2 linked regions of the Flavisolibacter tropicus genome follow. The protein of the gene in region 2 binds, or shares a complex with, the protein of the main gene of each other region. Links are inferred from orthologs where the notes say so. Each region holds a gene or a part of one and is shown on either strand. Other genes may lie near its edges.

Region 1 (16,240 bases), 2.9 Mb from region 2 along the record:
CTGAACCTCCAAAAGAAGCGCCAGCTAAGTCAATAGCTACAGTGCCTGCGCAAACAGCTGTTAGAGATGCGAATGGTGGTTATTTTAAATCGGCCTTTGAACAACAGTCGAAATCCATGAATGCAAATAAGGAATCCACCGCAACAGCAAGCATCTTCAAAACAGCTAGTGGTTGGCAGGATACAAAGTATTATGCATTAATGGATGGTGTAGATCCTGGTACAATAATTCGTGTGATAAACCCCTCTAACAACAAGGCGATTTATGCCAAAGTATTAGGAGGCATGAGCGGCATTCGTCAGAACGCTGGACTGGATGTACGCATCAGTAATGCGGCCGCCAGTGTGCTGGATATTACAGACGCAGAGAAGTTTGTTGTGAAAGTCAACTACTAACGACCGCAGATTAATTGGATTTAGAAAGGATTGCCAAGATTCTTAATAAAATGAGAAAGCCTGCAAGGAATAAATGTTCTTTGCAGGCTTTTTAGTTTAATGAGTTTTTGTGTGCTTACTCTTGAAAGCGATAGCCTCTTAAGAAGTCTTCTGTTAGCATACGCTTTTTACCTTCTAGTTGCAACTCTTTTACATTAAGATAGCCATCTGCGCAGGCAAACTTCAAGAACGTTTTTTTGTCAGTAAGAACTGTACCCGGCGTTTCGGTTGCATTACCTTCTTCTTTTGTGGCTTGGTAGATCTTAAATGTTTTGCCTTCCAGTTGGGTAAAGGCTCCAGGAAAGGGCGATAAACCCCTTATTTGATTATGTATATCAGCTACTGGCTTGTTCCAATCAATGCGGCAGGTGTCAGTAAAGATCTTAGGAGCATGTTTGATGTCTGATGTCTGATGGGTGATGTCTGATTGAGGGGTTTCATTTAATGTGCCTTCTGCCAATCCTTGCACTGTTTTTACAAGTAGCTGGGCTCCAATTTCTTTCATGCGGTCGTGTACAGAGCCGGAGGTTTCGTTATCACCAATGGGAAAGCGTTCTTGGAGTAAAATGTCTCCCGTATCAATTTCATGCTTGAGTTTAAAGGTGGTAACGCCCGTTTCTTTTTCACCATTGATCACAGCCCAATTGATAGGCGCAGCACCACGATACTGAGGGAGTAAAGAGCCGTGTACATTAATAGTGCCCATGTGAGGCATATTCCAGACTACTTCCGGAAGCATACGGAAGGCCACCACTATCTGAAGATCGGCCTGTAGGGCTTTAAGTTCTTCCAGGAATTGTGGATTCTTTAGTTTTTCGGGTTGAAGCACATGTAGTTGGTGTTCAACAGCATATTTCTTTACAGCACTTTGTTGCAATTGCATACCACGTCCTGCGGGCTTGTCGGGAGCTGTAATAACGCCAACAATATTACAGCCTGCATTTACCAGAGCATCCAAGGAAGCAACAGCAAACTCAGGAGTGCCCATGAAAACAATGCGGAGATCTTTATAGTATTTCAAAATAGTTAAGTTGATAAGTTGACAGGTTTACGGTTAACAATTTGAGTCTGTACTAACCTGTTAAGATGCGAAAGTATCACCTTTCAACTTGTAAACCTGTCAACTTATTCACTCTATTCAAAGTCTGGATAAAGAAGATACTTCTTACGTATTTTTTTAAACGCTTTCAGCTTTGTCTCCCAACTTTTGCGAATCTCTTTCTCCGACTTACCAGCTTTTATTTGTTGCATGAGGCTAGCATTACCTGCCAGCTTATTAAAGAAACTTTCGTCAGCATTACCTGATTTTGGCAGAATAAAGAACTTGTCTTTTTCTGGGAATAGTTGATAGGCCTTTAGCAGGTAGCTTAATTGAACTTTGTTATTTACTTTCTTCAATACTTCAGCCGGTGTACCGCTAACATTCCAACCATAACAAACCTGGTCTTTTAATTTTGGATCCTTAGCGCCATCGCGAGAGGTAGGTGTGAACTGATATAAGTTCTTTGGCATAGAAGGATGTCCAAAGATCTCGAAAGGTTTATCAGTGCCTCGCCCTTCACTTAAAACGGTACCTTCAAAAAAGCAGGTAGAGGGATACCAATAGATCGATTGAATATCGGGCAGGTTGGGTGAAGGTTTTACAGGTAATACATATTTGCTTTTATGTGTATAATTGGCATTGGGGATAACGTTTAGTGAGAAATAAGAAGCCCCCGGAGGGTAGGTAGCCGCTAATACATTTTGAGTATAGGCATCCATTGCTTCTTTGCTCAGCCATCCTTCCTCCAGTAGCATTTTAGCATATTCACCAACGGTCATTCCGTATACAACAGGTACAGGTTGCATACCTACAAATGACTTGTATTTTGTTTCCAATACCGGACCATCTACATAATGTCCGTTAGGGTTAGGCCGGTCTAAAACAATCAGTGGAATATTGTATTTGATAGCTGTTTCCATGTATTCTTGCAGGGAAGAGATATAGGTGTAGAAACGTACACCTACGTCTTGTATGTCAAATAACATAACATCAACACCTTCCAGGTCTTCTTTTGAAGGCACTCGTTTTTTGCCATACAATGAAACAACGGGAACTCCGGTAGCTTGATCAATAGTGCTTTCTACTTTTTCTCCCGCGTCTGCTGTGCCTCTGAAACCATGTTCTGGTCCAAAGATCACCTTAATGGTTACGCCACTTTTCTGCAAAGTATCAACCAGATGTGTATTGCCGACAGTAGAGGTTTGATTGGCAAATACTGCCACCTTTTTGCCTTTTAATAAGGGCAGGTATTTATCCAAACGTTCCGCAGCGGGCATGATTTGTGATGATTGATTTTTCACTGCGGATTTGTGCTGTGCCATTAAAGCAGATGACGTTAAAAGGGTAAAGAATAACAAAATAGTTTTTAGCCTACGAATCATAGTAATCATTTTGAACGGTAATCTGTGACCTTAAAAGTAGGTAGAAATTTAAAAGTGACTTGTTAAAGGCAACCTTCCGTGGTTTAGGTGAGAATCGGCAGTTTGTTGTACCTTGCCAGTTCTTCATTCGCCGTATAGTACAACCTGCAACCTATTAGTTGGGCATGCAAACGTTAATTACAGCCATGCGTCGTAGCGAAGGACACTAGTTATTCAATCGTTATTTTAAAAATAAAAATCATGCAACAACAGGTTAAAGAAGGCGATAAAGTAAAGGTTCATTATCACGGTAAACTTCGTAGTGGCGAAACGTTTGACTCCTCTCAGGGTCGTGATCCATTAGAGTTTACAGTAGGTGGTGGCCAGGTAATAAAAGGCTTTGATGAAGGCGTAAAAGGCATGCAGGTAGGAGATAAAAGAACAGTGGAAATTGCTGTGGATGATGCATACGGCCAAAAAAGCCAGGAAATGATCATTGAGTTCCCTAAAGATCAATTCCCTCCGGATATGAATCCTGAAGTAGGTATGCAGTTAATGATGAACAATGGCTCTGGTCAGCAATTTCCAGTAACTATTGTTGAAGTAAAAGATCAAAGTGTGATCTTAGATGCGAACCATCCCCTGGCAGGTCAAGATTTGATTTTTGATATTGAATTGGTTGAGATTGTACCAACTTCTCGTATTATCATGCCATAAGTTGGTTGAAATCCCAAATAATAAATTCCAAATAGGAAGGCTGAAAACAGTATTGTTTTCAGCCTTCTTGTTGATATAGCCTTCAGATTTCAAATTTCAGATTTCGAATTTCAAATTCCATACTTCTACTTTTGTATTTTTAATTATGTTTCAGGACTACACCTTTACAGCAGCCGAGCGCTTTATGCAATATGTACAGTTTGATACACAAAGCGACCCGCTTTCAAATACGCACCCAACTACAGAAAAACAGAAAGATTTATCACGTTTGTTAGTAGAAGAGTTGAAAGCAATAGGCATTGAAGATGCGCATATGGACCAATGGGGATACGTGTATGCAACTATACCGGCCAATACAGAAAAGCAGGTGCCTGTTATTTGTTTTTGCTCGCATGTAGATACAGCTCCCGATGCCAGCGGTAAAGGTGTAAAACCATTGTTGCATAAGAGTTATCAAGGTGAGGATATTGTATTGCCAGACGATAAAAGTATTGTGCTGAGCAAAAATGACTTTGCCTATTTGAATAAACTAATAGGACACGACATCATTACGGCTAGCGGTACAACATTATTGGGGTCGGATGATAAAGCAGGCGTAGCTGAAATTATGGATGCAGCGAACTTTTTGATCAACCATCCTGAAATTAAACATGGTACGATCAAGATCTTATTTACGCCTGATGAAGAGGTAGGGAAGGGTACTGCTAAAGTAGATATACCAAAGCTGGGTGCACAATTTGGTTATACACTGGATGGAGGTGAAGCCGGAGATCTTGAGGACGAAACTTTTAGTGCGGATGGTGTGCAGGTGATCATTAAAGGTGTAATTACCCACCCTGGCTATGCAAAAGATAAAATGGTCAATGCCTTGAAAATTGCAAGTGATGTACTGGCCTCTTTACCTAGGGCTGAGCTATCCCCTGAAACCACAGAGGGAAAACAAGGGTTTATACATCCAATACGTTTAGACGGAATTGCAGAGCAATGTACAATTGATTTTATTATCCGTGACTTTGTAACGGCTGGCTTGAAAACAAAGGAAGATTTCCTGTTGAGTGTTGTGGAAATGGTAATGGAAAACTATCCAACTGCCTCTTTTGAATTTAAGGTTACTGAACAATACCGGAATATGAAGGAAGTTCTGGATCAGCATCCGCAAGTAGTGGAATATGCCAGAGAGGCTATACAACGTTCAGGCTTTACGGTTAGAATGGAAAGTATTCGTGGTGGTACAGATGGTAGTCGCTTATCGTTTATGGGCCTGCCTTGTCCCAACCTGTTTACAGGTATGCAGGCCATACACTCTAAAAAAGAATTCATCTCTGTTCAGGATATGAATAAGGCGGTAGAGACCATTGTACACTTGGCGCAGATCTGGGAAGAGAGAAGCTGATGCAGCCATTAAGCTTGCTTTTGGTGTCTTAAAATAAATGCGTTTAGTACCCTTCATACTACTACTTGTAGCCCTAAAGGCACATGCTCAAAACTTGTTGGTTAACGGGGATTTTGAGGAAGAGAATATTTGTTCTGAATACAAGGTGAATTGTGCTCCGGAAGCCTGGATATATACAGTACCTTCTTTCATCTATTATTTCAAAGACCGGGCTTTAGCGCACAATGGTGAACATTTTGTGGCGTTGATTGCAGGTCATGCAAAAAAGCCTTATTACCGGACGTTTGTTAGAAGTCGCCTGCTTTGTCAGTTACAAAGGGGAAAAACCTATCGGTTCCAATGTTATATAAAGTCAGCTCATCCGATTCTTGACAGTATGGGCGTCTATTTTTCATCCTATGATTTTTTGTTTGAAAAACAGCCTTATCAAAAGATCAAGCCTTCCTTTTATTTCAGTAATGGAAAAAATAAACCAACAAGAGATACCGGGTGGCAAAAAATAAGTTTTGATTATATAGCACAAGGGAATGAAGTGTTTATAGCAATTGGCAACTTCAGTAAAAGGGATATAACAGGCCCCACTGGTATTCCTTTAGAGAATAGCTTTTTTGTGCTCTTTGATGAAGTAGAACTTTTGATTACTGATCCCAACGAAGTATTGTGTAAAGATTGGCGACTAACCCGGGACGATATATATGCAGAGGATGAACGGCATGAGTACCAGGCTATGCTAATGCTGAAATATAAAACAAACCCACCACCAGTGGTACCACTACCTTCGGCTACTATTACTTTGAAGGTGGATACTTTCCTTGTGCCAGAGATCTATTTTGCTACCAATAGTTTTACTGTTACAAAACAAACGCTAAGCCTACTGGATAGTATTTCTAAAAAGATAGGCGCTGCTACAATCGATTCTATAATAGTGAATGGGCATACAGATAGCAGGGGAACTGATATGGCAAATTGTGAATTGTCATGGCGACGAGCAAATACAGTTGCTTCTTATTTACAGCAGCGGTTGCATCAATCAATTATTAGCAGGGGCTACGGTAGTGAACGCCCAGTGGCAGATAATCAGACAGCTATAGGTAGACAAAAAAATAGACGAGTAGAGATACTATTGTATAAACGTGAATAGTCATTTCGTTTTTATTGCGCCATCCTTCGTAATTTGTATCACATTTCAAAACTGACACTTATGAATATCGCACAATGGCTGGCCAACAATTGGTGGCTTATTTTAATTATCCTGATTTTTTTTAGTGGTTTATTTACAATCAACCAAGGATATGTAGGCGTTATTACCATGTTTGGTAAATACCGTCGTGCCGCCCGGCCGGGACTCAATTTCAAAATTCCTTTCCTGGAACAAGTAATGAAAAAAATATCGGTACAGAACCGATCAGTAGAAATGGAATTTCAGGCTGTAACGATTGACCAAGCCAATGTTTATTTTAAAAGCATGCTGCTTTATTCCGTTCAAAACCAAGATGAAGAAACCATTAAGCGGGTAGCTTTTGTTTTTATCAGTGATAGAGATTTAATGCAGGCATTAACCCGAACGATTGAAGGTTCTATACGTGCCTTTGTGGCTACGAAGCGGCAATCAGAGATTCTTGGACAACGAAAGGAAATCGTTGATTATGTAAAAGACCAGATTGACCATACGCTGGAGCAATGGGGGTATCATTTACAAGATCTACAGATCAATGATATTACGTTCGATAAAGCTATTATGGACAGTATGAGTAAGGTGGTGGCTTCTAACAATTTGAAAGCGGCAGCTGAGAATGAAGGACAAGCCTTATTGATTACTAAAACAAAAGGTGCTGAGGCAGAAGGTAATGCCATAAAGATTGCCGCAGAAGCCGAGCGCGAAGCGGCCCGTTTGCGTGGTCAAGGGGTGGCCCTGTTCCGCCAAGAAGTAGCACGCGGTATGACAGAGGCGGCCGAACAAATGAAGCAAGCGAACCTGGATACCAATGTGATCCTGTTCAGTATGTGGACCGAGGCTGTAAAGAATTTTGCTGAATATGGTAAAGGAAACATCATTTTCCTGGATGGCAGTGCCGATGGAATGGAAAAGACCATGAAGCAGATCCAGGCCTTAATGGTGAAACAAGCGGGAACGACACACGGAATAAACGGGGTATAGGGAGCTTTGTTAAAGAATTAACAATCTTATATGTCACTTAAACGGTGACATTTTTTTTACCTCTTATATTTGAAACAATATTCATTTTTGCCAAACGTTATTGAACCGATTAGTACATTAAAGACCAAAAGGATATGATAAACCTGCTTCAGATCGTTGATACCACTACCCGAATTGCAAATGCCGTAGCCGAAAACGATGCCAATAAAGACGGAAGTATTAGTTTAGGAGAGTTGCTGACACTCGGTGGCTGGTTGATGGTACCACTTGCTGTTTTGTTCCTGGCCACGATCTATGTCTTCTTTGAACGTCTAATGGCGTTGCGCAAGGCGTCTAGTATTGATAGTAATTTCATGAATATTATTCGTGACCATATTGTAAATGGGAATGTTACTGCAGCCCGCAGCTTTGCAAAAAATACCAATAATCCAGTGGCGCGTATCATTGATAAGGGTATTCAGCGCATTGGAAAACCAATCGATAATATCGAAAAGAGCATGGAAAATGTGGGTAAGCTGGAGTTGTACAATATGGAGCGCAACCTGGGTATTCTTTCCCTGATTGCTGGTATTGCCCCTATGTTTGGTTTCTTGGGTACCATTGTGGGTATGTTCCAATTGTTCTATAAGCTAGCCGCAACGGGTGAGTTTACCATCCAATCCATGGCTAATGGTATCTATACAAAGATGGTGACTTCTGCCACGGGTTTGATCATTGGTTTGTTAGCCTATATCGCTCATAACTATCTGTCTACCCAGGTAGACAAGACAGCCAATAAAATGGAAGCTTCCAGTGCGGAGTTTATTGATATCCTACAGGAGCCAACGAGATAGGATGTAGTTTATAGTTAAATATCTTGACTATAAATACCTGTTTAAAGAAACTTCATCCTCTCATTTAATTAATCTTGGTTCTATGAACATCAGAAGAAAGTTAAAGGCACATACAGAAATACATACAGGGCCATTAAATGATATCTTGTTTATCCTGTTGTTATTCTTTTTGATAGCGGCAACTTTGGCAAATCCCAACGTAATTAAGTTGTCTGCTCCAAAATCAAAAAGCGATACAAAAGCCAAGCAAACAGTGGTTGTTTCCATTGATGCGAATAAAGTTTACTATGTAGGCACCGCACGCGTAGAGAGCGACAGTGCCTTGGTTACAGCATTACGCCCTTTAATTCAAAAAGAAACACAAGACCCTACGGTTGTTATCAATGCTGATAAAACAGTTCCTATTGACTACGTGGTAGCAGTTATGCGGGTAGCTCGTGAAATGGGAGCGAAGTCGGTGCTGGCAGTAGATAAGAATGGGCAGTAAAGAAAATCGTGAAACGTCAATCGTGAGACGTGAAAGGCCAGCGCAGCACCCCGGCCCCTAAAGGGAGGGCTAGGCTTCTCGATAAGGCGCAGAAACACGGAGAAACGCATAGAATAAAAAGAGCAATTAAATAGAAAAGCACTCCACTTGGCGGAGTGCTTTTCTATTTAATTTTCTGCTATCTATATTGTACAGTGAACATTCAATCTCTCATTACTCATCACTCATCACTCATCATTCCTTGTTCCTTGTTCATTATTCTTTCCGCCTTCACCATCCTTTCTTTCCCCTGCATATCTTTTTTGAGTTCGGCTTGATATCCTTCGCTTTCTAATAAGGCTACTACAGCTTCTCCTAAATCTTCATGTATTTCAAAATAAAGAAGGCCATTGGCGTGGAGCCGTTTCTTTGCAAAATGGGCAATGGCTTTATAGAACTTCAACGCATCATTATCCGGAACAAATAAGGCCAGGTGCGGCTCATGATTTAGCACATTGGCATGCATGCTGTTTTTATCCTTTAGTGGGATATAGGGCGGGTTGCTGACAATGATATCAACTGTTGGTAATAATTTTTGCTGTGCGTCATCCAAAATATTGACACCTTGGAAGTCGACCCGGATATCAAGCTCTGAACCATTTCTACGGGCTACATTTAAGGCCTCTTCACTTACATCACATCCCCAAACTTCAGCTCTCGGTATCTCGTTTTTAAGCGCTAAAGCAATGCAGCCACTGCCTGTGCCTATGTCAAGAATTTTAAGTTGTGAAGTGGCATCGGCAGAACCACGTTGAAATACATCAAGACCTTTTGCCTTAACATCATTGATTATCCAATACACCAACTCCTCAGTTTCAGGGCGGGGAATTAAAACATGTTTGTCTACAAACAGCTTCATGTTGTAAAACCAGGCCTCTCCTAAAACATATTGAATGGGTTCATGTTGATGTAATCGCTGTTCTATCACTGTTAGTTGCTGCAGCTGTTTTTCATTTAATAATTCTTCTTGTCTTTGAACCCGCTCCATTTTATTGGCCTGTGTAATGTGCTCCATCGCCATGGCTGCTATATTATTAGCCTCGTTTTCCTCGTATATATTCTTTAGCTGCTGGCGTAACCATTGTTCTGCTGCTCCTGTTTTCATCGCATATTATTTGAAGACAATACTTTTGCAGATCAAACTTAGTGAGAAGTTATCTTAAATGGTAATAGCGTTTTTATTAGGAAGCGGGAATCGGCAATCATGATAGTACACCTTAAAACGATTCATTGGAGCTTGCTGCTGTAAGCTGCACCCGATTGCCGATTCTCGCATCCCGAACTTATTAGGTTTACTAAAGGGAGTTATAACTTTACTCTTTACTTTTGAATTTTGGCAATGCACGAAACATACATGTACCGGTGTCTGCAGTTGGCACAACTAGGAGAGGGATCCGTTGCTCCCAATCCTATGGTTGGTGCTGTGTTGGTGTATAATGGCCGCATCATAGGTGAGGGCTATCACCGCCAATATGGTCAGGCGCATGCTGAAGTGAATTGTATTAATAGTGTGGCGGATGAGGACAAGTCCTTGATACCAGAAGCTACAATTTATGTTTCATTAGAACCCTGTGCGCATTTTGGAAAAACGCCACCCTGTGCCGATCTGATCATTACAAAGGGTATTAAGCAAGTTGTGGTTGGTTGCCGCGATCCATTTAGTGAAGTCAATGGAAAAGGCATAGAGAAACTAAGAGCGGCTGGTGTATCAGTAACATTGGGGGTTCTTGAAAAGGAGTGCCTCGCTATCAATAAACGTTTTTTTACCTTTCATACCAAGCACCGGCCATTTATTGTATTGAAGTGGGCGCAAACTGCTGATGGTAAAATCGCTAATGATGATTATAGTCGTGTGCTTATCAGTAACGCCTATACGAATCGATTGGTTCATCTCTGGCGTAGCCAACAAATGTCAATTCTTGTAGGAACGAATACTGCCTTGTATGATGATCCCTCACTAACCACAAGGCTTTGGCCTGGTAAAGACCCCATTCGCCTGGTGGTAGATATGGATCTGCGTTTGCCCTCAACATTGCAGCTGTTCGATGGCGTTACTCCTACAATTGTTTTTAATAAGCATAAGCACACACTCCAGTTGCAAAAGAATATTGACTGGTATCTGGTTGGTCTTCAATCTTACCAGGTTACGGAAGATTTGAGTCTTGTGCACCAGATCACTAATGCCTTATACCAGCTAAATATACAGTCTGTGCTGGTAGAAGGAGGGACGCGACTACTACAAAGTTTTATTGATGAGGGTATGTGGGATGAGGCTTGTGTAATTACAAATGAGAAGCTGGCTCTTGGTGAAGGATTGGCAGCACCAATTTTAAAAAACCATGACTTAGTTCTCTCGCAAATAGTGCAATCAGACTGTATCCGTTCCTATAAAAAATTGCTCGACTAAAACTGTACACCTTTGTTCTATTTACTTGGATCCATTGTATTAACGTCTTATCTCACACTGTCTTTTAAGGTAGTAGAGCGCTATAATATTCCTGCTTTTCAGGCAATTGTTTTTAATTATTTGACCTGTGTGATAACGGGTTCTATTGTAAATGGCGCCTTCCCGTTAAATAGTGAATCCATTCAAGAGCCTTGGTTTAAGTGGGCCTTGATTATGGGCTCTATATTTATAAGTCTATTTAATGTCATAGGGTACACTACACAAAAATTGGGGGTAACGGTAGCGTCTGTTGCCAACAGGCTTTCATTGGTTATTCCTTTTGCTTTTTCCATTTACTTGTACAATGAAGAGCCAACATGGCTAAAAATAGTGGGGGTGCTTTTGGCGTTGGTTGCTGTAATATTTACCTGTATACCGCACAAAAAAGATCCTACGGATAAGCAAAAGCCGTTGGGTTTATTGCCTATAATACTACCTGTTATTTTATTCATTGGAAGCGGATCGTTAGATACACTGGTAAAGTATGTAGAGCAAAGCTTCTTGAATGAATCAAATAGTAATGCATACCTCATTGCTTCATTTGGTACAGCCAGCACCTTTGGTTTAATCGCCTTACTAATTTTTGTTCTTAAAGGCAAGCAACGCTTTAACCCTTACAGTATTTTAGCTGGTATATTAATTGGTGTACCCAATTATTTTTCCATCTGGTGCCTGGTTAAAGTATTGAAAGATAGCCCGGGTAACAGCGCAGCCATTATTCCTATGAACAATATGGGCATTGTACTTTTTAGCTCTATAATGGCAGCTTTACTGTTTAAAGAAAAACTATCGATTATTAATTGGATAGGAATACTTCTGGCTATTGGTGCCATTGCCTTAATCGCATTTGGTTAAGGTAATTTGCAACCTGCAATATGAAATTCTCCCTTCTGCGTGAAACATAGCATTTATGCCTACTTTTGCGGCCTTCATGAAGGATACGTACAATACGATTGAGAAAGAGGCGGTGGCCGAATATAAAGACCGGGGAAGCCGGTTTCTGGCCTATGCCTTTCCTATACAAACTGCAGAAGACTTTAAGAAGCGTTGGAAAGCGCTGAAAGAAGAACATCCAAAAGCGGTGCATCATTGTTTTGGTTACCGCTTAGGATTTGATATGAACAATTTTCGGGCTGGTGATGATGGAGAACCTTCTGGTTCAGCCGGCAAGCCAATTTTAGGGCAGATCGATAGCAAGGGGTTGACTAATACTGCCGTAGTAGTGGTACGTTATTTTGGAGGTACATTGTTAGGAGTGCCTGGTTTGATCAATGCCTATAAAACTTCAACTACATTAGCCCTGCAGTTGACACGTATTTTGCAAAAGCCTGTACTGGTAGAATATGAGCTTAACTTCGACTATACGTTAATGAATGAGGTGATGCTGATTGTAAAACGTTTCGGTTGTGTGGTATTAGAAAATGAAATGCAGCTCTTTTGCCGGACTAAAATAGGTGTGCCAAAAGCTGATGAAGATTCCTGTCTAAAACAATTAAAAGAACTGCATTCCTTAGATGTTAGGAAAGTGAATTAACACCCTTCCAACTTTTTCGATTTCTATTGACTAGTACTTGACGTCGCGAAAGTAGTTGCAATCTTGCTAGTGCCACATTAGAAATGAATTAATATTTAAAAGGGCTGCATTTTTGCAGCCCTTTGTTATTTCTTGAAACTTTTACTAACTACCATGTCTTTGCTGCCGGCTGTATAGGTGTAGAAACCTTCGCCAGATTTGACACCAAGTTTCTTGGCGGTAACCATGTTAACCAACAGGGGACAAGGAGCATATTTGGGATTGCCGAAGCCTTCATGCAATACATTCAAAATGCTAAGACATACATCCAGGCCAATAAAGTCGGCTAGTTGTAACGGCCCCATTGGGTGGGCCATACCTAACTTCATTACGGTATCTATTTCTTCTACGCCAGCCACACCTTCAAACAAGCTATAGATAGCTTCATTGATCATAGGCATCAAAATGCGGTTGGCAATAAAGCCAGGATAGTCGTTTACTACACAAGGTACTTTGCCTAATTGGCGGCTTAATTCTACAATGGTAGTAGATACTTCTTTTGTTGTAGCATAGCCATTGATGATCTCCACCAGTTTCATTACTGGAACCGGGTTCATGAAATGCATACCAATTACCTGCTCGGGACGATTGGTAACGGAGGCTATTTTGGTAATAGATATTGAAGACGTGTTAGTAGCAAGTATGCAGTTGGCTGGTGCATGAACATCTATCTGCTTAAAAATTTCCAGCTTAAGGTCTACATTTTCGGTAGCGGCTTCTATAATCAATTCTACTTCTTCAACACCAGCACCTATAGTAGTAAAACAGGTAATATTATTCATGGCAGCCTCCTTTATTTCTGCTCCAATGCTGCCTTTTGCAATCTGTCGGTCAAAGTTTTTGGAGATAGTTTCCAGCGCTTTGTCCAGCTGCGGTTGAGAAACATCAATAAGGTTTACAGAAAAACCATTCTGTGCAAAAACGTGTGCAATACCATTACCCATGGTACCCGCACCTATTACAGCTACTTTTTTCATTCATATAGTTTAAGAGGCGCAAACCTAAGAAATGAAACGCAAATAACCGGGACGGCTTTTCTGATGTTAGGGAGCGGCAGATATGGTCTTTTGCAATACGACAAACTCCAGTTGGGTTTGAGGCAAACCAAAGCGACCATCGGTAGGAAAGGGTTGGCGCTCACCCGTATCAGTATAACCGTTGCGGTTGTACCAGTCAATCAACTCTTTACGAACATTAATGACTGTCATAATAATATGGTGCAGCTGATTCTGCTGGGCATATTCATCAGCTGCCTGTAATAAACGTTTCCCAATGCCCCGGGCTTGGATGTCGGGGGAAACGGTAAGCATACCCAGGTATAATTTATCTGCCTGCTTATCCAAGTATACGCACCCCACAATTGTGTTTGTGTCATCTGTACACTTTAGTATAACCGAACTGGGTTTCTTCAGCATTTGTTTAATTGACGCAACATCAATACGCTCAGTCCCACTGATCAGGTCGGCCTCGTGTGTCCATCCTTTTTTGGCACTATCCCCACGGTAGGCACTATTAACCAGCCGAACAAGGTTAGGAATGTCATCAGTTGTGGCAGGGCTTATATGTAGAGAGGTGATCATAATGCAAATGTATAAAATGGAAAAACTGAAATAATAATTGGTTGGTCACTACTTGAACGGATACCGTATTTAAAGTTTTTTAAAAAAAACTCGTTAACCCAATCCCCCCATTTCTTGTGTTCACTGTATTTATAGTACACTGGCGTTTGTATTTAACCGACACCATCATTTGTATACGTCAAACGGTGAAACGATTGCTTGCCTTTTCATCTCTTGGAGAGGTGCTTTCAACTTAATAATAAGGTGTCATTCAAAGCCTTTCTATTAATTAAATAGGTATTATAAAGGCGTGTAATGGCTAAAGGTAAAAGGCTGGGTTGGTTAAGCCGTATCCCAACAGTTTCCTATCCAATGGTGATAGCTAAAACGATGCACTGCAGGTATCTGGTTTTCAGAGAAAAACCAGTATGAACCTTGTGTGCTGTATATATAGATAAAAGAGTCTCTTCATAAACAGTAAATACAGATAAGCTCGGCCCTTGGTTTCAACCTGGGGCCCTTTTTACCTTAATCTCTCAATTCCCTCTTTGTACCTTGAACATTCCCTCCCTCATTCAAAATTCAACATTCCTTGTTCAAAATTCAACATTCCTTGTTCCTTGTTCAATATTCGCTTTTCTTTCTTCCTTATTCCTTGTCAACTTTTCAACCTGTGAACCATACTCTTTCCCTCTTTAACCTCTTAGCTCCTTTAAAATTTCTTTAACATCTATCCCCCCGTTTTCTGTTTCTGTGTGTATTCAATAAATGTACAGGCACATTCAGATTTACGAATGAACGATTGCTTGCTATTGTGCCTGTTGTACACATGTCACTAATTTTTAAATAGGCGTCATATGACGTCTTATCCTGTTTAATGATTGTTTAAATCGGGTAGGAGAGAAGAGAGGGAAGTGGATGTGGAAATACTATCCTTTATACAAAAAAAGAAAATGATATGCTGGCATTAGCAAACCTAAGGATTGCTAATGCTTTTATATACCGCCCTATCTGCAAGTGGAAAATGGAATGTGATCATGCATGTGTTGAATGATGTAGTTACGGCTTTAACTATTGGTTAATTACTGATCTGTACAATATAAAATCTTGCTATGAGAACAAGCTGTATGGCTGCCTTTAGAAGTAAAGTACTATTTCTTCTAATAACAGTCCTGTCTGTGACCTTTTTGAAGGCGCAAATGACGGTCACTTCGCCGGTGCCGGCATCTGGAAGTATCACTCCCCCTTCAGCAACCGTACCCGGTGTTGTTGTTTTCGGGGTTAGAAACACCAATGCTACGCCCATCGTTATTACCGATGTTAGTAATTATGTTCCGGATAGCATTTCCGGCTCATTCTCATTATGGTATAATACATCTAGCACAACTGGTGCTCCATTAGCAATTAACACGGCAAATGGCTGGGTGTCAGTAGCTAATGTTACCAAGAGTGCCCCCGCTACATCGGGTATCACCCCCCTGTTTACAGGTTTAAATATTATTCTACCTGCCAATACTACCTATCGTTTCGCTATTTCAGGGCCAGCAAATGGCCCTTCGTATGGTTTGGCTGGTTCTACGCCTAACGTTTATAAAGGAGGCGGTCTGGAGATCTATACGCAGGATAATCCACTTAGTCCAGGCTATGCGGGCGCTTTCTCGGCCGCGCCTGCCACAACGCCAGTTGGCTTCATTGGCAGTATTGCGTTTCAGCCATCGGTAGCCTGTACCACACCGCCATTAGGAGGAAAGGCTATAGCTTCTGCAACAAGTGCTTGCGAGGGCACCAACTTTACATTGAATGTAACGGGTGGCTCTATTGGTACCGGTCAGACTTACCAATGGCAAAGCTCACCGGATAATGCCACCTGGACTAATTTAGGTGCATCTTCCGCTTCTCCCGCATTGACAACAACTCAGTCTTCACCTACATACTATCGCGTAGCTGTTACTTGTACTGGCATTACAGGATATTCTGCCAGCGTGCGAGTAACTGGTGGAGGGGCTATTTCAGGAACCTTTACTATTAATGCAGCCTTACCAACAGGCGGAAGCAATTTCCAGACAATTACAGATGCCATTAACTCACTGAAGTGCGGTATAAACGGACCTGTAGTATTCAATGTTCAATCCGGCAGCGGACCCTATAATGAGCAGGTGATCATTCCCGCTATCAATGGGGCATCGATTGCAAATACC
Region 2 (16,310 bases):
AGCACCATATAAAGCTGCAGCACTTGCGTCTTTTAATACAGTAATAGACTCAAAGTCATTAGGGTTGATTGTTTGCATATCAGATGAAGGCAAAGGCACACCATCAATTACATATAATGGTTGAGCACCAGCACCTTGGATTGATTGTACACCTCTAATAGTGATTTGTGCACTTGTACCAGGTTGACCAGAGCCAGAGTTTACCAATAAACCAGGTGCACGACCTTGTAAAGCCTGGTCAAAAGAACCTACTGGCGTTGCATCAACAGCCTTTGCTCCGATTACAGTTGACGCACCAGCGAAGTTTGACTTCTTTTCGCGGGTATATCCAGTTACCACGACAGCTTCTAGGCCAGAAGCCTGGCTTTTTAAGCTCACAGAAATTGTGTTTTGGCTACCAACAGCTACTTCTTGTTCGGCAAAGCCTACACCAGAAATAACAAGAGCCTTGGTATTTGCAGGAATTGACAATGTAAAATTACCATTGTTATTTGTTGTTGTACCCACCCGTGTCCCTTTTGCAAGAACGGATGCAGAAAAAACAGCATTTCCTGTTTCATCTGTAACCCGGCCTGAGATCGTCCGGGTTTGCGCTAGGAGTTGTGTACATAACACAAACAGGCCCAGCATAAGCATAAGCGCTTTTCTCATTTGCATACTTGTTTTTAAAAATTAAAGCTTTCTCAATTAAAATTTTATGAAACGGTCTTTCAAAATTCGGTGGTAAGGTAGGTTAGGAGGGAAATAGACCACATTTGGTACAGATGTGCTGCACGAATATATGGATTTGTGAAAAAAAATTAAATAATTTTTAATGCTCATATTATTTAATAGGTGGTTTATTAACTATAACAAATATGCATAATTATTTATATGCATCTCAAATACATCAGAATTAAACGTTCCTATGTTACTGTTATTCAATTAGTAAAAATCATAAGGAGCATAGAGAGTAGGCCAGAAAGAGCAAAATGTAGTTATCAATAAGAAGGTTATACATAAAATAATACGTACGCACTATTTAATAGTATTTTAGACAACCAATTACTAATTATGAGAAAATCGTTTATCCTTTTTGCTTTTTTGACTTTTCACCAGTTTGCCTTTTGCCAATCTAGCTCCCATGCAGGACAAGTTGCGGCTAACTTTTATTATTATTCTCAATTTATAAGTGGTAAAGTTTTCTTCAAAACAGGTCAGACAACAGAAGCCCGGCTTAATTACAATCTCGCTTTAGAAGAAATACATTTCATTAATACAAAAGGAGATACGCTAGCTTTAGCCAATGAAGGAACCCTTCAAGTTGTCATTATTGGAAGTGATTCTTTTTATTACGACAAGGGCTATTTAAAAATTGTTGAAACCTATAATAACCTTAAACTTGCTTCAAAACAAAAAAGATCTTCAGAATCCCAAAAACAACGCGGTGCATATGGTGAAAACGTTTCCGGTTCTGCTGCTATAAATATTAATAATTACACACCTGCAGATAAAGCCAGCATCAAGTTAAATCCCAATGAAGGAACTTACGGTACTTTTGAAATAAGTTACTTTATTATGGACGCTAATAACAACGTTGTTCCTGCAACTAAAAAGAATTTTCTAAAGTATTTCCCCAAGTTTAAGCCTGAGATCGAGACTTTTATCAACTCCAATGCGCTTGACCTTTCTGTTGAAAACGATCTTAAAAAACTATTCCTTTACGCTAATTCACTAAACAATTCATAACAATAGAACAGGTTTGTTAAACAACATCCTTCTTACTGTTTTGTTTTTTTACTTTAAAACTATTTTTCAAACAAGGGAATTATACTATCAATTAAGTTTTTCCACTTTTTAATCAACCTTACTACTTACATAAAAACAAAAGCCCGCTGGAAAACCAGCGGGCTTTTATTAATTCTATTACCGGTATTAATAACCGGGGTTCTGATCGATAATTGTATTTACCAATACCTCACCGGAAGGAATAGGCCAGATATACAGATTTTCGTTATATCCAACCGCGCCAATGGTTCCCTTGGCTGGGAAAGCCATACCTAAACGCATCAGGTCTCTTGAACGGAAACCTTCACCTAACAACTCTATTCTTCTCTCTATCAGAATAGCGTCTATCAGTGCTTGTTGTGTAGCTGGGGCCAGCGTAGTGCTTGCATCGGAACGCTTTCTAACGGCATTCAACAAGGCGATTGCTTTTGCATCCAACCCATTGGTACGGGCCAACGCTTCCGCCAGATTCAGCAATACTTCTGAGTAGCGAATAACAGGTACATAGTCACCATTTGCTGTCCACTTACGTAACCATGTTTTTGTGCCAATAGTTTGGGCAAAATTGGTACGACGTGCATCGGTAGCTGTCCATCCGGTGTTAGCTACGATACCATTGCCAGTGGCATTCAAAGAATACTCTCCGGTACCGCTACAGCTTGTACAAGCAGTAGAAGAACCTGGACTATAGTAAGAGTTCAAACTGTTTTGCGTACCAGGTAAATCTGCAGAAGTGAATGGGAAGGAAAAGATATTCTCCAACGTTAATCCACTTCTAAACACTGCAGCAACATCGCTATTCAACTCATGTTGTACTCCAGTACCGGCTTTAAATGATGTAGTTCCTGTTACAATTTTGTTTGCCTCGGTAATTACATCATTGTAACGTCCCATGTGCAGATATATACGGGTTTTCAATGCTATAGCTGCATTTTTATGAGCACGCACTACATTCAACTCTGATGGAGGAGCAGCATTTGTAAGCGGCAGGTTTGCTTCTGCAAAGTTTAGATCTTCCAGAATTAAAGTATATACTTCAGCAACTGTAGAACGCTCCTTCTTACTGTCACCCTGGCTGGTTTGAGGCTCAGTATAGATAACTACGCCGGGTTTACTACCATTACCATCTGTATATGGCCGTGCATAAATGGTAACCAATGAATGATAAGCTAAGGCTCTCAGGAAACGGGCTTCGCCGCGGTATTGATTTTTCAAAGCATCACTAATAGGAGATTTGTCAACACCCGCTAACACTACGTTGATACGATTAATTGCTGCATATGCGGCATTCCATAAGTTATTCACCTCATTTGTGCCTGAATTAACAGTAAAGTTCCACGTTTGTAGGTTGGTTACACCATTGGCCGTTTCATTTATAAATTCTTCACCGCGTATGTCTTGATAGTTATAATAGCGACCAGCATAGAAGGCACCTGACTTTACGCTAGAGTACATCCCTTGTACGGCAGCCAATGTGCGGTCTGCAGTTTCAAAGGCAACCGCATCCGATATAGATGCTTGTGGAATGGGGTTTAATAATTCCTTTCGGCATGCACTTAAGCCGACAACGGTTATAAAAACTAATATTTTGAATTTCATGTTTTTCCCTTTAATGATTAAAATCCGATATTGATACCAACATTGATCGTGCGAGCCAAAGGCGCTGCGTTTCTATCTACGCTTGGTCCAGCGTTAACTACCTGGTCTGCAGTACCGCCACCGCTATTACTTTGAATTTCTGGATCAAAACCTGAGTACTTAGTAATAGTAAAGGCATTCAATGCAGCAACATATACTCTTGCGCTATTGATTTTAGCTTTTCCTACTAGATTCTTAGGAAGCGTATAGCCCAAAGAGATATTACGTCCTTTAATGAAATCGCCTTTTTCAATATTGTTGGTCATTACAATACCCGAACCATTAGATATATTATCGCCAAATACTACACGAGGCCATTCTGCATTATCACCCGCTTTTGTCCAACGGTTCAACGCATCTTTAGCGTTGTTCCAGTTACGGTTGTCATGCAAACCAGCTTTTGATCCATTATATACATAGTTACCACCACTGTAATACAATAGAATATTAAAGTCAAAGCCTTTATACTTGATTGTGTTGTCAAAACCACCAAAGAAGCGAGGAAGTGCAGGTCCTACGATAACACCGTCTACCGCCTGGCTGGCAGCGCGGGATACGGCTCCATTATCAACACGTGTCCATCTGCTGGCAGAAGCAGCCGCATGGTTGTATTGCACGCGTGTACCATCGTTAAGAACAAAGATTCTTTGTCCATTATTAGGGTTAACACCTTCTGTACGAACAGCAAAGAAACTACCAATAGACTCTCCTACCCGTATCATAGAGGGAGATTCCAAACCACCAGTAGCAACCAGGATATCAGCATTATTATTAGCTAATGAGGTTACTTCGTTTTTAACGGTAGTAATGTTAATGCTAGAGTTCCAGGAGAAGTCTTTCTTGTTAATAACAGTACCACCCAGGCTTAATTCAATACCCTTATTAACCATGCTGCCGATGTTCGCCGCAATAGAGTTTCCAGGAACACCTCTTGAAGGAGCTTGCGGCTCATTCAGGATCAAATCTGTAATGTCATTATTGTAATAAGCGAATTCAACATTTAAGCGATTCTTCAACATTGTTGCTGAAAAGCCAACATCGAGTTTAGCACTTTTTTCCCAAGTCAGGTTTCTATTACCAGCTTGGTTAAATCCGATTGTCGCATAAGAACCATAAAGACCAGAACCATATAGGCTTTGGTATGCATAGCTGCTTACACCGGAGAAGTTACCCACTTTTCCATAGCTTCCACGCAGACGGAAGGTGTTAACAACATTATCAATTCCTAAAGAGTTCCAGAAGCCTTCTTCTGATAAAGCCCAACCTGCTGAACCGCCATAGAAGGTACCCCATTTGTTGGCAAATGCAGAATAACCATCACGACGAATATTTCCAGAAAGGAAGTATTTGCGTTTGTAGTCATAGTTAACACGTCCAAAGTAAGACTGTAAGAAGTTCTCTGATAGGCCATTACCAGAAGCCACTATCTCAGTGAAGCCACCTTGGTATTCATTAAAGAAAGGATCAGACACTCTTCTGCGGCTAGCACCCCAGTTGTCATTTTTAGTGTATTGCTGTTCAGCACCCACTAACACATTCAAACCATGATTGTCGGTAATACGCGTATCATAGTTCAATGTATTTTGCCAGTTCCAACGGCGAGGGCGTAACAAGGTATTAGTAGCATTACCGGCAGTACTATTACCATCACCATGAATAGCGTTTTGGAAGCTTTCACTAACACTATTCAGGTTGTCGATACCATATAAAGTTTTAAAGTTTAAGCCTTTGATCAACTTAACTTGTCCATAAATGTTAGCCAGTACACGATCATTGGCTGTTGTAAACTTATCCATGTCTAACAACATAACAGCATTGGTAAATGCCAGTGCTGACTTATTAGCACCTTGACCAATGGTGTTAGATGTCGTATTGATGTTATAACTGCCATCTGCATTATAAGGGCTTACGTTTGGTGCCAGACCAAAAGCAAGACGTGCAGCACCTGACGTATTGAAAGCCGCACCTGTAGAACCCGTATTCAGACCAGAGGTATTGGTACTGGTATAATTGAATGTACCACCAATAGTGATGGCATCTGTCACTTTATGATCCAACGTAAAGCGACCAGTCATTCGTTTATAGTCATTGTTTTTAAACATGCCATCCTGGTCAGTAAAGCCAGTTGAGAAATAATAAGTGGTCTTATCATTTGCACCAGAAACAGAGAGGCTATGGCTTTGAGCAAAGCCTGTACGATAAACGTAATCATACCAACGGGTATCGATAAGGTTGCCGTTAGCGTCATTCATGGTATAGAAGCCACGTGTGGTACCATTGGGCGCTGTACCAGCATTCACTAATCCTTCATTTTTCAGATCGGTAAATTCCTGCGCATTCAATACATCTACTACGTTATAAGGCTTGGTCCATCCGGCCCAACCTTCATAGGTAACACGGGCACGGCCCTGACGGCCTTTCTTTGTGGTTATCAACATTACACCCGCAGATGCTCTTGATCCATAGATGGCTGCAGCAGATGCGTCTTTCAACACTTCAATACTTTCAATATCAGAAGGGTTGATGTCGCCCAACAAGTTACTGGCTGTAGCACCACTACCTACGTCACCAGAAAAAGAAGGAACACCATCGATTACGATCAATGGAGAAGAACTAAGTGAAATAGAGTTTACCCCTCTTACACGAATAATGGGTGCATTACCCAATACACCATTGGGGATAGAAATATTCACCCCTGGGGCTCTACCTGACAAACCTTGTTCAAAACTTTGTAGTGGTTGGTCACGAAGTTTGTTACCTGCAATAGAGGATACGCTACCTGTAACTTCTGTTTTACGTTGTGTACCATAACCTACTACTACTACTTCCTGCAAATTCTTGTCTGCAGACTGTAGCGAAGCGTTGATGGTTGTTTGACTACCAATACTCACTTCCTGCGTACCCATGTCAACGGATGAAAAAACGATTGTTTTGCCGTTAGCTGGTACTGTTAAAGTATAGGTACCATCAGTTTTGGAAACGGTACCCACGTTAGTACCTTTTACCTGAATGGATACATTGGGGATCGGGTTGCCCTTGTCGTCGGTCACCCGGCCGGTAATGGCGCGCTGCGCCCATACCTGTAGCGTGCATAGCAAAGCCACTACGCCTAGCAGTAGAAATTTCCTCATGTGCAATGTAGATTTATCTATAGTTAATAAAAACCATATGATCTATGTCTTTTACCACATCCCCAAAAACCAAAAAATGGATTAATGGTAAATACAATGGATAAAAAGACATATAAGCAGGATAACCTGCTGCACCGAATATAAAAAAAGAAAAGCTTTTTTTTAACCATTATTAACATGTACTAAGTATATATACCTAGAAACCCTGTCGTACATCCTTACGTGATGGCGTCAACGAAATCAACAACGCTGGCAACAAGGTAAGGTTGGCAACCGTAGCCACCACAAGTGTTAAGGATGTTAACCAGCCCAGGGACTGTGTACCTCCAAACCCACTAAAACAAAAGATTATAAAACCGGCAATTAATACAATAGAGGTATATATAATACTAAGCCCTGTAGAATGAATGGTTTGAATTACATTCTGCTTGGTATCAGCTATCTGTTTTTGATCCTGCTTGTAGTTGACCAAAAACCGGATGGTAATATCTATAGCTATCCCCAGTGCCACACTAAACACTAATACTGTTGAAGGTTTCAGCGGCACGCCTACCCAGCCCATAACACCGGCCGTAATGACCAGCGGCACAATGTTGGGTAGCAGCGAGCATAATAAAATACGGCCAGAACGGAATAAGTACAACATACATAGCGCAATGAGCAGGAATGCCCAGAAAATACTTTCTTTAAGTCCATTGATGATATAGCGACTACCCTCTAAAAAGGTAACAGAGCTACCTGTTAGTTGTACATTATACTTGGCCGTGTCGAATAAACGATTGGTTTGCTGTTGTATACTGTCTAAGATCAACGGTAGTCGCGCACTGCCTACGTCCTGCATATTCACACTTATACGTGCCAGTTGACGGTCTTTATCCATAAAGGAATTCACCAGCTTGGTGAACGAGTTGGATGTACCGGCTTCCTGTTTCATTTGCAGGTACTGTGCCAGTGCCGGCAGATCATACTCCGAAGGCATCGTATAATTCAAACTATCACCTTCAAAGAAAGCCTGTTTGGCAAATTTCAATCCTTCTGTAATAGTTAGAGGCTTGCCAATATATGGCCGGGAGGCCAGGTATTGTGTAAGAGTATCGATCCGGTTAAGGTTATTGAGGTTACGCGACACACCATATTTCTTTTTGGTATCTACTACAATCTCCAATGGCATTACCCCTCTAAAATGTGTTTCAAAAAACTTCAGATCAGTATAGATCTTATCGGTCTTAGGCAGATCATCTACAATATATCCCACACTCTTTAAACGGAAAATACCCAGTATGGCTACTACTAATACGGCTGCCGTAACCGCATAAATCGTCTTGCGATGATCCAGCGACCAGCCTTCTAACCTATCTAGCCAGCGCTGCAAACGGCGCGACTCCAGGTACTTTACATGGCGCGCTTTGGGTACAGCCATAACACTTAATACTGCAGGAATCAATATCAAGGAAATGAAGAACAGTAGCATGATATTAATACCAGACACTACCCCAAACTCTTTTAGAATCTGGCTTTTAGTAAGCGCAAAAACGGCAAAGCCAATGGCTGCCGCTATATTACAAAACAAGGTTACTACCCCCATCTTGGCAATCATCTGTACCAAGGCCTCCTGTTTATTTTCCGTTGCTTTATAGCTTGTGTGGTATTTGTTTAAAAAATAAATACAGTTGGGTATCCCAATCACCACAATCAATGGCGGGATCAGGGCAGTCAGCAACGTAATATTATACCCTAACAAGTGCATGGTACCAAAGCTCCAGATCACCCCTATTATAACTACCGCCAGCGATAAGGCCATGGCACTCAAGGAGCGGAAAAACAACAGCAGGATCAACGCAGACAGGGCCAGCGAAATCAGGGTAAACCACTTCATTTCCCGCTGTATCTTATTGGCCATCATGGTGCGGATCAAAGGAAGTCCACTCAAATAAACGGTGGTACCTTGTTTAACCTCAAACGCATTGGTTAGCTGCACAATTTTTTCTACCAGCGCCGAACGTTTGGGCGAGGACATAATATCCTTGTTCACATGCACCCCCATTAGCCAGGCATGGGTTTGAGGATTATATAATAACCCTTGGTAAAAAGGCAGGTTATAGAAAGCAGCGGCACTGCTATCTAACTCGCTTTGCGATAAAACAGTATCCCGGAAAATAGGTGTTGGCTGCAGCTTCTCCGTAGCCTCGTTTTTAATAAGATTAACAGCCGCGGGTACACTCAGCACATCTTCAACGCCTGTCACTTTTTTGATATTTTGCTGTAAAATCCTGTAATCGTTAAAGAAGCCCGGCTTAAAAAAATTCTGGGTCTGTACGCCTATCACCAGCAGGTTGCCGTCTTCCCCAAACTGCTTTTTAAAATTCTGGTACGTAATGTATTTGGGATTATCGGTAGGAATAGCCCTGGAGAACTCGTAACTCAGTTTTACCTGGCTGGCATGCCAGCCCATAAATACCGTAGCCGCAATCAAAAGTATTGACAGGGGCAAGCGGTAACGCAATACACCTTCTCCAAAGGATTTCCACATAGGCCTATTTTTTATTCTAACAAAGAAACGGAAAAAGGATAATTAGCTGATTAGCTGATGTGAAGATTAGCTGATGAAAGCTGCTAGCGGTGAGCTTTAGCTGTGAGCTGAGAGAGGGTTGACAGGTTAACAAGTTGATAAGTTGACAAGGGAGAATAATAAAGGTATTGGGAATTAGGGGTTTAGAGAGAATAGCGGCATCATAGTTTTCATTTTTACTATAAAACAGCTTTAACGCAATGGTTTAGTTAAGCTTTGATATTTTTGAGCAGTGAGATATCTGCTACTCTTCTTTGTATTGGTAACCAAAGCTTTTGCTCAAAGTCCTGCCATTGGCACCTGGCGCGAACACCTACCTTATGGTATAGCTATCGATGTTACAGCTTCTACTAATAGGATATATGCCGCTACCCCTTTTAGCCTTTTTAGTGTGGACCTGGCCAGTGAAGAAATCGAGCGGTTCAGCAAGGTGTCTGGACTCAGCGAGACGGGTATCAGCACTATACAATTTGATAAGCTTTCGCAAAAACTGTGGATTGGCTATACCAGCAGCAACATTGATGTGCTCACCACAAAAGGTATTATCAATATTCCTGAATTAAAAAGAGAAACGGTCAATCACGATAAAACCATTCACCATTTTTTTACAGACAATAACCTGTGTTATGCATCTACCGGCTTAGGGGTTATTGTGCTGGATGCCAACAAGTATGAGATCCGAGACTCCTGGATCATCGGTAATAACGGCCATTATGTAACTACTTACATGGTAGCCAAGGATGCCAGCTTTTTTTATGCTGCTACAGAAGAAGGACTTAAACGCACACCAGTAACAAATCCTAACCCAGCCGATTATCACTCCTGGGAATTCCTTTCTGGCAACAATGGATTAACGGCAACAGCATGTAAGGGCGTAGTGAATCTCAATAGTAAAATCATTGCATTGCAAAACGACTCGCTGTTTGTACTGAATGGCTCAAGCTGGAATCTTTTCTTTGAAAATGGGTCTGCCATTACTTCTATCAATACAACAGAAAATAAGCTGGCAGTAACACAGAAGAATGCTGGCAACAACCAGGTAGTTGTTTTAAACAGCGATGGTACAACTTACAGAAACGTTCAGCATCCGTTGTTTACGGCTATTCCTAAAAAAGCACTCGTCAATAATGGAATGGTATGGGTAGCTGACTCCACCTCAGGTCTATCACGCTTTAGTGCAACCGAAGTAGAACCCTACCAACCTAATGCTCCTCTTCAAGTAGTTAGCGGCAATTTAGTCGCCTATGCCAGTACGCTATATGCTACAGCCGGCGGTACCAGCAACATAGGAGATCCCTTACACAAACCCGCTGGTTTGTACCTGTATAAGGAAAGGCAATGGCATAATATTAGCCAGCTCTCCCACCCTGCTTTGGCAGGTATTAACGACCTAGCCTCTATAGCCATCGATCCCCGCGATGAAACAGTTTGGATTGGCTCTTTTGGCAAAGGGCTACTGCACTTTAAGTCCAACAATCAATTTGACATTATTCAGCAGGCGCCCCTTAGTGGTACTGTCAGTGATCCAACCAGCATTCGCATAAATGGATTGGTCTTTGACAATGAGCAAAATCTTTGGGTTTCCAACACAGGCGCTGCAACGTACCTGCATGTGCTAAAAAAAGATAACACCTGGCAATCCTTTACATCGCCATACGTCTTAACCAATAATGCGGTATCACAACTATTAATAGACGATGTCAACCAGTTGTGGATCGTATCGCCGGGCAATGGCTTGTTGTTGCTCCAACACAATAACACGCTGGACAACAAAACCGACGACCTGTGGCGCTTGTACCGCAGTGGCCGCGGCAATGGCAACCTGCCCAGTAATGAAGTGCTCACAATAGCCAAAGACAAAAACGGTTATATATGGGTAGGCACCAATGATGGCATTGGTATTATTCAATGTCCTTTTGATGCCTTCACCACTACCGGCTGCGAGGCCATATTACCAGTAGCCCAGCAAGGCAATTTTGCTAATTATCTATTTAAAGGAGAAGAAGTAAGAGCGATAGCTGTAGATGGTGCTGACCGCAAATGGATTGGTACACGCAATGGTGTATGGTTGATCAGTGCTGAAGGCGATAAAGTACTGCAACGCTTTACAGAAACTAACAGTCCGCTGCCCAGTAATGATATTCAACAGATAGCTGTAGATGGGACAACCGGCGATGTTTTTATCGCCACAGCCAAAGGCTTAGTATCGTATCGAGGTACTGCTACTGAAGCCACGGTGATGCAGAAAGACTTGTTTATTTATCCCAATCCTGTACCGCCTACTTTTAGTGGTGTCATTGCCATAAAAGGAATGGCCGCTAATAGTACAGTGAAGATCACTGAGCTGAACGGAAGGCTGGTGTATCAAACCCGCTCGTTGGGAGGGCAAGCCCTATGGAATGGCAAAGACGCCAAAGGCCAACCCGTGGCCACTGGCGTGTATTTGGTATTAGTAACCGACGAACAGCAGCAGGAGCGCGCAGCTGGCAAGATTGTTTTTATAGCTAAATAGAGAGGTGGGAGCGTGAAACGTCAAACGTGAGACGTGAAAAGGGCTGCAAGCTGCATGCTACAAGCTGTAAGCTAAACAGCCGAGGTGTTCGTAGTTGACAGAGGACTGGGGATAGTTGACAGGGTAACAGATTGACAAGAGAGAGAGAATAACGAACAAGGAATATTGAATAATGAGGGAAGAAGAAAGAAAAATTGATTGTTGGGTGCTGTCAACTGTCATCTATCAACTGTCATCTTATTTACACGTTGAAAGGATTAAATTGGTTCAAGGAAGTGATTTATGGTTCATAAAACAAAAGGCGTTGTATTGCGCACGGTGAAATTTGGAGAGACCAGCATTGTTGTGTCTGTATTTACCGAGTTGTTCGGCCTGCAATCCTATTTGGTAAATGGCATCCGCCAGGTATCAAAAAAAGGTACTGCTAAAGGCGCTTATTTCCAGCCGGCCTCTTTACTGGAACTGGTAGTGTACAAGAATGAATTTAAAAACCTGCAGCGCATTAAGGAATACAAATGGTCCTATTTGTACCAGCACCTGTTCTCTGATATATTCAAAAACGCCGTAGCGCTGTTTGCTATTGAACTGCTCAACAAGTGTCTGAAAGAACCAGAACCAAACAACGAGCTTTTTTATTTTATAGAAGATGCCTTGCTGCACCTGGATGAAGCCTCACCTACTGTAACAGCCAATTTCCCTTTATTTATTGCCTTACATCTAGCTGTATTTTTTGGCTTCCGTATCAATGATGAATATACAGAAGCAAAGCACTACCTGGACCTGCAGGAAGGTGTATTCACAGAAGAACAGCCACAACATTCATACTATCTAATAGACCGCGAAGCAGAAGCTGTATCACATATTTTAAAAGTGATGCAACCCAGTGAGCTGGAAGATGTAAAACTGAACCAGGATATGCGTCGTCGAATCTTAACCGCGCTGGAGGGTTATTATGCTTTGCATGTACCCGATTTTGGCACCATGCGTACACTACCCGTACTGCGCGAAATTTCAAACTAAGCGCTGCACACTAAAATCCGATTGCAAGAGTACTACCCCTGGCGTTTTGCCTTTTTCAAATAAACCCAAACGTTCCCAGCCTATTGCATCTGCACCATTATTGGTGGCCCATTGCAGCAAAGTAGCTAATGGTACTTGAGGGAAGTGTTCGTGCAAAATGGCTAGCTCTTTAGCGATGCTCAATTGCCAGTTGCTGCTATAGCTATCGGTTCCTAACACCACATGGCAGTTGTGCTTGATCAACAGATCTACAGGAGGCAAGCGGTCTTCAATATATTGGTTAGCATTGGGACAGAGACAAAATACCAGCTTTAGCCCATGCGCTGCGGCATGTTCTTTTGCCCATATAATATCGGCTTCCTGCGTATAGGTGTTATGTACCAGTATAATAGTTTGTCCCTTGGTAAAATGAGACAGCCAGGTTTGCAAACTGGATTTTCCGCTGGTAGCAAAAGGGCTATGAGCTTTACCGGTGATCAACTCGTAGAACTCCAGAAACTGACCACTTCCCTTTTCAAACAATTCATTCTCAGGCGCGGTTTCCTGGTTATGCACCGATATCACACGCCCAGCTGTCGCTTCATTGATGGCCTTAAAGGTGGCTGCGCTAACACTATAAGGTGCATGAGGCGTAATAACAGCCTTCAGGTTGGCCCTTTCAAACACCTGCTGTACGCTTTGGAATCTTGAAAAAGCCTGCTCAAGATTGGCGTCCCAAAGGTTGATCACTTCTATCAGTGTATGCCATTGTATAAGGCTAGTTTTTTTAGTAGCTGCAGAATCAGCGGTATTGGCAATATCGGCAACGGCCACAATGCCATTTTCATACATTTCTTTTTCAGCTGCCACTATTGCATCAGCTTTGGCTTGTTCTTCATCTTTATCCTTGCGCAAGCGGATGACGGATAGCAGGAAGTCTACCAATCCCTTTTTAGGCTCAATACTGTTCTTTAAATGGCTTAACTCCAGGTGGCAATGGCAGTTGATCATACCGGGCATCAAGATGCCGGTAAACCGTTCTATTTCATTATCTGGGGCTAGTGAAGTAATTACATCCAGTACGGCTCCCGCCTCATCCAAGATCAATATTTTATCTTTTTGTAGGGTATATCCATCAAAAAGCCAATCGGCCTGCAGTTTTCTCATCTTCATTTAATGACTTAGAGCTGTTTACGATTTTAGATCCTGATTACCATAGCTCCTTTTAGGAGGAGTTCCACGGTTACCTCGAGTTTTAAAAGCCTGTACATACCGCCTATAACCGTGGCACTCCTCTATTATTTATTTAGATTCTGTTTATTGGAGCAAGTTGTGCCACGGTTATAAGCTGCCTTTACTGATATTCAAAACCTGCTGCAACCGTGGCACAACTTGATATAAATCTTAAACAGGCTCTAAAATACCTTTATCGTGGCTGCAAATATGTAATTTTGCAGCCTATTTTTCTTATGCAAGATAAACTCGACGCCATACAGGCCCGCTTTAATGATTTAGGTGTTGCACTTACCAACCCTGAAATAATTGCCGATAACAAGAAGTTTGGGCAACTGAGCAAGGAATACCGCAGCCTTGAAAAGATTGTAAATGCTTACCGTGATTACCGTAAGGTGTTGGATGATGTGGATTTCTACAAAGAAGCTCTGAGTGGAAGTGATGAAGAATTGCGTGAGCTGGCTAAGATAGAATTGCCGGAAATTGAAATAACGAAGGAGAAGATGGAAGGCTCTATCCGCCAGATGCTGATTCCGAAAGATCCGCAGGATGAGAAAAATGCTATTTTGGAGATCCGTGCCGGAACGGGCGGTGATGAAGCTTCGCTATTTGCCGGCGACCTGGTACGCATGTATATGAAGTATTGTGAGCAACGTGGTTGGAAAACGGCCTTGTTGAGTGAAAATGAAGGTACAGTGGGCGGCTATAAGGAAGCCCAGATTGAAGTAACAGGTGATGATGTATATGGTACATTGAAATTTGAAAGTGGTGTACACCGCGTACAGCGTGTGCCCGATACGGAAGCCAGCGGCCGTGTACATACCAGTGCGGCTACTGTAGCAGTGATGCCAGAGGCTGAAGAAGTGGATTTTGAATTAAAGGAAAGTGATGTAAAGATGGAAACCGCGCGAAGTGGTGGTGCAGGTGGTCAGAATGTAAACAAGGTAGAGACCAAGGTATTTTTGACCCACGTACCAACAGGTGTTGTAGTAGTTTGTCAAACAGAACGCTCTCAGTTAGGTAACCGGGAAAAAGCCATGCAAATGTTGCGGACGAAACTCTACGAAGAACAGGTACGAAAACAAGAAGAGGAAATATCCCGCCATCGTAAGACTTTGGTGAGCAGTGGCGACAGAAGTGCTAAGATCCGCACTTACAATTTTCCCCAAGGTCGGGTTACTGATCACCGCATTGGTTTAACCTTATATAACTTACCGGATGTGCTGAATGGTAATATCCAGGAATTAATTGATGCACTTCAATTTGCGGAAAACGCAGAGAAGATGGTGAAGCAGGATTAACGGAACCCAGGCAAAAGCCACTAACTTAAAGTGTAAAGTTTGCGATTTAAAGTTGTTTTAACGGTTAGCCCCTTCTATTAAGAAGGGGCTAATTATTTAACCTCAGATCGTAAATTTTACCTATTCAATCTATTCCATTTAATACATAGCAATTGAAACTCAATCATTTGCCCAATGGATTTTTCTAACACTAACGTTTATGTGCTTTACTGAGTAATTGTGTATTGCTTTTTTACACATTAAATTGTTTCTTGTGGAGGTATATCCCCAATACCCTATCCGTATCATTCATTAGCAAAGCATAAATAAAAACTGGCACAGTCTTTTCTAAATTATAAGTGTCGGTAGTTCTTTAGGATTTTGCAACAGGTTTTGAAAAGCATTAACAGATACTAAAAAATTATTGGCACCTATTTTGTAATACATATAAAGACTTTCTCACATAAAGCAGTCAATTTTCTCATAAGCAGTTAGTTTTGGTTGCGACCCCTGTTTCCACAGGGGTCTATTTTTTTATATACTTCAGGTTCCAAAACCAAATACCGATAAAACTGCCAACAATATCTGCAGCCCAATCGCCCAGGTCAAATGAACGATTAGGAATGAATTGATCCTGAACAACTTCCACTAAGATCCCATAAATAACGGCGGCCAAAAATGCAGTCATCATCCCCCGTTTGAGGCTAATCTGCATAGCCCAGCAAATCAGGAAGGTAAAAAGGCTAAAAAGGCCAATATGCACCCACTTATCAAAGAAAACCTTTCCCATCCATCCGGATTGGGGAAAAGCCGACCCCGGCAAGGTAAATAAAATGCACATGGTGATAAAGTAGAGCGTGAGTATGGTGTAGCGCAGCTTTACAGAAACTATCATAACACAAAATAAGGGTTAGGAAGTGAATTGTTAATCGTGAAACGTAAGAAATAAGTCCACGGTCAACAGACGACAGCCCACAGTAAGGGAGACTGTACGCACGAGAAGGTGAGTGATTTTTCGTGAAACGTGAAAAGGGTTATTGTACATTAAAGAGTATGATAATCAGTGTTGATTATCGATAACTTTTAACCAATAATCTTTAACGATTCACTATCCCCAAAAAGAAAGGCACCTGAAAAAGTGCCTCGTTATTATTACGTTGGAAAATTTGTACAACTATCAA

The links.
Region 1: the proteins of prfA (region 2) and prmC are in contact, whole or in part, in a crystal structure (PDB 2B3T), measured with the Escherichia coli proteins. The link is inferred for Flavisolibacter tropicus from one-to-one orthologs.

The regions. Positions count from the first base shown.
Region 1 is NZ_CP011390.1:1,452,268-1,468,507, reverse strand. What follows is about bases 7,608-10,521. They hold prmC (peptide chain release factor N(5)-glutamine methyltransferase), read right to left. Parts: upstream 9,570-10,521; coding sequence 8,646-9,569; downstream 7,608-8,645. Other genes in these bases: ribD (bifunctional diaminohydroxyphosphoribosylaminopyrimidine deaminase/5-amino-6-(5-phosphoribosylamino)uracil reductase RibD), read left to right, coding at 9,819-10,521; SY85_RS05995 (ExbD/TolR family protein), read left to right, coding at 8,021-8,425; SY85_RS06000 (MotA/TolQ/ExbB proton channel family protein), read left to right, coding at 7,608-7,938. Outside these bases: SY85_RS06035 (LysM peptidoglycan-binding domain-containing protein), read left to right, coding at 1-395; fmt (methionyl-tRNA formyltransferase), read right to left, coding at 511-1,455; SY85_RS06025 (exo-beta-N-acetylmuramidase NamZ family protein), read right to left, coding at 1,569-2,858; SY85_RS06020 (FKBP-type peptidyl-prolyl cis-trans isomerase), read left to right, coding at 3,099-3,554; pepT (peptidase T), read left to right, coding at 3,700-4,947; SY85_RS06010 (OmpA family protein), read left to right, coding at 4,985-6,088; SY85_RS06005 (SPFH domain-containing protein), read left to right, coding at 6,149-7,105; more of SY85_RS06000, read left to right, coding at 7,240-7,607; more of ribD, read left to right, coding at 10,522-10,871; SY85_RS05980 (EamA family transporter), read left to right, coding at 10,884-11,765; SY85_RS05975 (IMPACT family protein), read left to right, coding at 11,821-12,444; SY85_RS05970 (3-hydroxyacyl-CoA dehydrogenase family protein), read right to left, coding at 12,570-13,460; SY85_RS05965 (GNAT family N-acetyltransferase), read right to left, coding at 13,527-14,063; SY85_RS05960 (Ig-like domain-containing protein), read left to right, coding at 15,155-16,240. UniProt on the Escherichia coli protein: Methylates the class 1 translation termination release factors RF1/PrfA and RF2/PrfB on the glutamine residue of the universally conserved GGQ motif, i.e. on 'Gln-235' in RF1 and on 'Gln-252' in RF2.
Region 2 is NZ_CP011390.1:4,387,726-4,404,035, reverse strand. The notes cover bases 13,134-16,117. They hold prfA (peptide chain release factor 1), read left to right. Parts: upstream 13,134-14,085; coding sequence 14,086-15,150; downstream 15,151-16,117. Other genes in these bases: SY85_RS18780 (VanZ family protein), read right to left, coding at 15,656-16,024; SY85_RS18790 (amidohydrolase family protein), read right to left, coding at 13,134-13,789. Also shown: SY85_RS18825 (SusC/RagA family TonB-linked outer membrane protein), read right to left, coding at 1-651; SY85_RS18820 (hypothetical protein), read left to right, coding at 1,054-1,728; SY85_RS18815 (RagB/SusD family nutrient uptake outer membrane protein), read right to left, coding at 1,915-3,366; SY85_RS18810 (SusC/RagA family TonB-linked outer membrane protein), read right to left, coding at 3,384-6,536; SY85_RS18805 (efflux RND transporter permease subunit), read right to left, coding at 6,733-9,066; type IX secretion system anionic LPS delivery protein PorZ, read left to right, coding at 9,338-11,617; DNA repair protein RecO, read left to right, coding at 11,900-12,637; more of SY85_RS18790, read right to left, coding at 12,629-13,133; SY85_RS18775 (anti-sigma factor), read right to left, coding at 16,307-16,310. UniProt on the Escherichia coli protein: Peptide chain release factor 1 directs the termination of translation in response to the peptide chain termination codons UAG and UAA.